Luteolibacter sp. Y139: one gene and its partner. The protein of the gene in region 2 interacts with the protein of the main gene of each other region in a pairwise test. Links are inferred from orthologs where the notes say so. Each region holds a gene or a part of one and is shown on either strand. Other genes may lie near its edges.

Region 1 (2,957 bases), on a different replicon or contig from region 2:
CTCTTCCACCTCATCGGCCGCCGGGACAATGTTTCCCTCTCCGGCATGCCTGGCGGGGATGCCACCATGATCGACACCTTCTACGCCAAATACGCCCACGAACTGGCTACCTACAATGACCAGCACTTCCCCGAACGCGTCACCTCCCGGCTAGTCCTTCGCGATCTCCTTTACTTCACCATAGAAGGGCTGGTGAGCGGCTTCGGTCAGCGCTTCTACTCCACTCGCGAGCGGATCGATGCCTACGTCGAGCACATCATCGCCACCACCTCGGCAGATGGAGTCCTACCCGGTGCCAGGAAACTCGATTTCTCCGCTCAACAGGCCGCCAGCTATGCACGCGCGCGCCTCGTCATGATCGCGGAAGAGCCCTACAGCATCGACCTCGATGGCTACCGCACCGGCGTGGCCACGCGCATCCATGCTGCGGCGAACAAAGGCGCCTTCACCGCCACCAATCTCGCCTACCTGGTCGCGCTCCTTGCCGACAACCACCAGACTCCTCTGGATCCCAAGCTGGGACCTCCAGAGGAGCCCTGATAGAAAACACAGGCGACGATCCTCAGAGCCTCCGCTCCTTGATCTCCGCCACGATCTCCGCGATGAACTCGCCCACCGGCTTCGCCCCAAGGTCATCCTTGTCGCGATGCCGCACGGACACGGTGCCCTCCTCAATTTCCTTCGCACCCAGCACCAGCATGTAAGGCACGCGATCCAGCCGCGTATTGCGGATCTTCGCACCCACCTTGTCGGACGAGCTATCCAGCGACACCCGCACGCCAGCCTCAGCCAGCTGCGTCGTCAGTGCCTCGGCAGCCTCCAGGAACTTGTCGGAAATCGGCAGCACCCGCACCTGCTCCGGTGCGAGCCACGTCGGGAACTTGCCCTCGAAGTGCTCGATCAGCAGACCCGTGAAACGCTCCAGCGAGCCGAACGGCGCGCGGTGAATCATCACCGGCCGGTGCGTCGTGTTATCCGCACCCACATACTCGAGCTTGAAGCGCTCCGGCAGCACGTAGTCCACCTGCACCGTGCCCAGTTGCCAATCGCGGCCGATCACGTCCTTCACCACGAAGTCGATCTTCGGCCCGTAGAACGCCGCCTCACCCGCTTCCTCGGTATAGGGCACATCAAGCGTCGCCGCCGCCTCACGACAAGCCGCCTCCGCCAGATCCCACTTCGCAGGATCACCCGTGAACTTGCTGTCATCCGGATCACGCAAGCCGACGCGCACGCGGTAATCCGTCATGCCGAGCGTCGTCAGCACCGTCTTCACCAGGCTCAGGCAGCCGATCAGCTCCTTCGCGATCTGATCCGGCGTGCAGAAAAGGTGCGCATCATCCTGCGTGAAGCCGCGCACGCGCGTCATCCCGCCGAGCTCGCCGGATTGCTCCCAGCGATACACCGTGCCGAATTCCGCCAAGCGCACCGGCAGATCACGATACGAGCGGTGCTCGCTCGCGAAGATCTTGATGTGGTGCGGGCAATTCATCGGCTTCAGCATGTAGCCCTCGTAGGTGCCATCGCTGAGACCATTGATCAGCTGCGCGCAGGTCGTGTCCTCATCCGCCAGCTTCTCGAGCACATCACGCTCGGGAATCGCCGGATACTGGCTCTCCTGATAGTAGGGGAAGTGCCCCGACGTGCGGTAAAGGTCCAGCTTGCCGATGTGCGGCGTGAAGACCTGCGAGTAGCCCTGCTTGTCCAGCTCCGCCGTGATGAAATCCTGCAACGCACGACGCACCAGCGCACCCTTCGGCTTCCACAGGATCAGGCCCTGCCCGACCGCTTCATCGATGTGGAAAAGATGCAGCTCACGGCCAAGGCGGCGGTGATCGCGCTTCTTCGCCTCCTCCAAGCGCACCAGGTGCTCTTCTAACAATTCCTTCGATTCAAAAGCCGTTCCATAAAGCCGCTGCAGCTGACCCTTCGACTCATCGCCCAGGTAGAAGGACGACGACACCGACATCAGCTTCACGTTCTTGCACTTGCCCGAGTAGCCCACATGGGGCCCCGCGCAGAGGTCGATGAACTCACCATTCTGGAAGCAGGAGATCTCCTCGCCCTCCGGAATCTTGTCGATCAGGTCCAGCTTGAAACGACTCGCATTGCCCGGACGCTCGGAAAGACCGCCGAGGCGACCGCTCTCGGCCATCGCCTTAGCTTCGTCGCGCGTCAGCACCCGGCGCTCGAACTTCTGGTTCTCCTTCGAGATCTTCTTCATCTCCGCCTCGATCTTCTCGAAATCATCCGGCGTGATCCGGTGCTTCATCTCGAAGTCGTAGTAGAATCCACTCTCGATCGGCGGCCCGTAGGCGAACTGGGCGTCCGGCCAAATGCGCAGGATGGCAGTCGCCATCACGTGGGCGCAGGAGTGGCGCAGGCGCTCCAGATCCGTCATTTGGGCGCGTTCTTCGAGAGTCTTCCGTTCGGACATGGGGCGGGGAGATTGGCCGGGAAAACGGCTTTTTCAATGCCCGATTCGCACCGATTCCGCCCTCCTCACTCCCCCGTCACCGGCCCGCGGTGCCGCACCTCGCTCCAATCCTTGATCCCGAGCACTTCCTTGGCGAAACGACCCTTTTCCTCAAATCCCGGCGCCCCCAGCGCCCGATACGCCCCCAGATCGGCTTGGCCCGTGCTGATCCGGCGGTCATCTCCGAATTTCCGCAGTCCCAGCCACACTGAAATAATCGAGCGACAGCATCGGGTGCGGAGCGGTGCCCGTCGTGCAACCTCCCATTCCCGGCCACCCGGATCCTGAAGCTGCACATCGTGCGCACTTCCCGGCTCAACCTTCAACGGCACATCTCCCTCCACCACCGCGACACGCAGTTCCCGCCGGAGGGCTTCCATCCCACTGCGGCATGCTTGCAATCCTAATAACAGCCCGGAAGACTCCGGTCATGATGAGGATAAAGATCGTCGCATTCCTTCTCTGCCTTTTCCCCTTCGTA
Region 2 (2,787 bases):
ACTTCGCGACCCCGCTTTGAAACGGGGCCGCGAAGCAAATCCGGGAACTGGATTACTTGAGGTCGACCTTGGCGCCGGCTTCTTCGAGCTTCTTCTTGGCGGCTTCGGCGGCGTCCTTCGAGACACCTTCGAGCACCTTGGCAGGAGCGCTTTCGACGACCTTCTTCGCGTCGGCGAGACCGAGGCCCGGCGACACTTCGCGGACGGCCTTGATGACGGCGATCTTGTTCGCACCACCGTCGGTGATGACGACGTCGAATTCGGTCTTTTCTTCAGCGACTTCAACCGGGCCAGCGGCCACGGCAACGCCGACAGGAGCTGCGGCGGAGACGCCCCAGGTTTCTTCCAGCTTCTTCACGAGGTCAGCAGCTTCCAGAACGGTAAGCTTGCCGAGTTCTTCAACGAGTTGTTCGATATTGGCCATTGTATTTCTCCTTTGCGGTATCGTCGCACCCGGAGGCTTCCGGGCATTTGAGAGTGGCGGCCGCCACTCCGACGAGGAACCATTGTGGGTTCAGGCCGCGGCGGGAGACGCCGCGGCCATCTATTCAGATTCTTATTAGGCTTCGGCGGCGGGTTCTGCTGCTGCTTCGGCCACGGGCTCGGCGGCAGCTTCGGCAGCCGGAGCTTCTTCGGCTGCTTCGTCCTTCTTGGAGTCGGCGTCCGGGTTGAACTTCTTCTGGATGACGCGGGCAATCCGGGTGGACGGCTCGAGGATCGTCGCCAGAAGCTGGGAAAGGACAGCTTCGCGGGACGGGATGTCGGCGATTGCCTTGAGCTTGTCAGCGTCGAGGACGGCGTCACCGAGGATGCCGACCTTCATTTCCGGCTTCTTGAACTCCTTTTCGAAGTTCTTGATGGCCTTGGCGGCGGCGAAGACTTCGCTCTCACCGGTCACGAAGGCGGTCTGGCCGACCAGCGACTCACCGATGTCCGGACGACCGGCTTCGGCGAGAGCTTTCTTCACGTAGGTGTTCTTGGCGACGTGGCACTCGGCACCGGCCGCACCCAGGCGGTTGCGCAGCTCGGAGAACTGCGGCACGGTCATGCCGGTGTAATCCACCACGAGCACGTAAGGCGAGGCGTTCACCTTTTCGAGCAGAGCGTCGATGATGACTTTCTTGTCGGGATTCATGGTCGTGGAAAAAGTTAGACGGACTTGGTGTAAACGCTGGATTCCAGCGGGATGCCCGGGGACATCGAGGCGGCGACCGTCACGCTGCGGACAAAGTTGCCCTTGGCCGACGGCGGCTTGGCGCGCACCACGCTGTCGATGAAGGCGCGGGCATTGTCGATGAGGGCTTCTTCGGTGAAGGAGGCCTTGCCGACAGCGCCGGAGACGTTGCCATTCTTATCGAGCTTGTAGTCGATACGGCCTGCCTTGACTTCCTTGATGGCCTTGGCGGTGTCGTCGGTCACGGTGCCGGTCTTCGGGTTCGGCATGAGGCCGCGGGGACCGAGGACACGGGCGATCTTGCGGACTTCGGTCATCGCATCCGGCGTGGCGATCGCCACGTCGAAGTCGGTGAAGCCACCTTGGACGCGCTTGATGAGTTCTTCGAAGCCGACGAACTCCGCACCGGCAGCCTCGGCTGCTTCAGCGGCGGCACCAGCGGCGAAGACGGCGACGCGGACGTTCTTACCCGAGCCGTGAGGCAGGGCGACGGAGCCACGGACCATCTGGTCGCTCTTGCGGGGATCCACGCCGAGGTGGAAGGAAACGGTGACGGTCGGGTCGAACTTCGGCGCCGGGAATTTCTTCACGGTGCCGACAGCTTCTTCCAAGCCGTAGGACTTGCCGGCCGGCACGAGGGCGGCGGCTTTTTCGTAGCGCTTGCTGCGGTTCTTCATGTTTCGTTTTTGCAGTGCTGGCGGACTTGAAGCAGCCCTCCTGCGGTTTCTTGCGGCGCTCCGGAGAGCGCCGCGGAAAGGATTACATGCCTTCGATTTCCAGACCCATCTGGCGGGCGGTGCCAGCCAGGATGCGGGCGGCAGCCTCGGGGTCCTTGGTGTTCATGTCGGGCATCTTGATGGCCACGACTTCCATGAGCTTGGCCTTGGTGATCTTGCCGACCTTCACCTTGTTCGGCTCCTTGGAGCCGGAGGCGAGACCAGCGGCCTTCTTCAGCAGGTTGCCCGCGGGGGGCTTCTTGGTGATGAAGGTGAAGCTCTTGTCCTTGTAGACCGAGATCACGACCGGGAGCACGTCGCCGGCTTGGCTTTGCGTCTGGGCGTTGAACTCCTTGCAGAAGCCCATGATGTTCACACCGGCTTGACCAAGTGCGGGACCGACGGGCGGGGACGGGTTGGCGGCTCCGGCGGGAATCTGGAGCTTGATGACTTTAACGACTTCCTTGGCCATGGTGGTAAAAGGATTGCGGGATGTGGTGCGGTTCTAAGTTCAGGCGCGTTCGACCTGCCAGTATTCGAGTTCCACGGGCGTCGAGCGGCCGAAGATCGTGACCGCCACGCGCAGCTTGCCGCGCTCGGGGTCGATTTCCTCGACGATGCCATTCTGGCTCTGGAACGGGCCGTCGGCCACCTTCACGGTGTCGCCGACTTCGAAACTGATGGCGGGGCGCGCATGTTCTTCGCGCTCCTTGATTTGGGAAAGCATGGCGTCCACCTCGCTCTGGCGCATCGGGATCGGACGGTCCTTGGTGCCGGCGAAGCCGATCACGCCTTCCATCTCCTTGATGAAATACCAGGTCCTCTCGACGAGCTGGTTGTCAGGCGTGAGCAGGTTCATGTTCACGATGATGTAGCCGGGGAAGAACTTCCGCTTGG

Evidence for each region. Proteins that work in one complex are often made in the same cells at the same time.
Region 1: the proteins of rplA (region 2) and thrS interact in binary tests that used the Escherichia coli proteins (3 or more experiments, as listed by UniProt). The link is inferred for Luteolibacter sp. Y139 from one-to-one orthologs.

The regions. Positions count from the first base shown.
Region 1 is NZ_JBBUKT010000005.1:423,238-426,194, reverse strand. It holds thrS (threonine--tRNA ligase), read right to left. Parts: upstream 2,438-2,957; coding sequence 563-2,437; downstream 1-562. Other genes in the region: WKV53_RS15490 (tetratricopeptide repeat protein), read left to right, coding at 2,907-2,957; WKV53_RS15495 (hypothetical protein), read right to left, coding at 2,503-2,856; WKV53_RS15505 (hypothetical protein), read left to right, coding at 1-540. UniProt on the Escherichia coli protein: Catalyzes the attachment of threonine to tRNA(Thr) in a two-step reaction: L-threonine is first activated by ATP to form Thr-AMP and then transferred to the acceptor end of tRNA(Thr). The rate-limiting step is amino acid activation in the presence of tRNA.
Region 2 is NZ_JBBUKT010000001.1:982,871-985,657, forward strand. It holds rplA (50S ribosomal protein L1), read right to left. Parts: upstream 1,852-2,787; coding sequence 1,150-1,851; downstream 1-1,149. Other genes in the region: rplL (50S ribosomal protein L7/L12), read right to left, coding at 53-424; rplJ (50S ribosomal protein L10), read right to left, coding at 560-1,135; rplK (50S ribosomal protein L11), read right to left, coding at 1,934-2,362; nusG (transcription termination/antitermination protein NusG), read right to left, coding at 2,402-2,787. UniProt on the Escherichia coli protein: One of the primary rRNA binding proteins, it binds very close to the 3'-end of the 23S rRNA. Forms part of the L1 stalk. It is often not seen in high-resolution crystal structures, but can be seen in cryo_EM and 3D reconstruction models.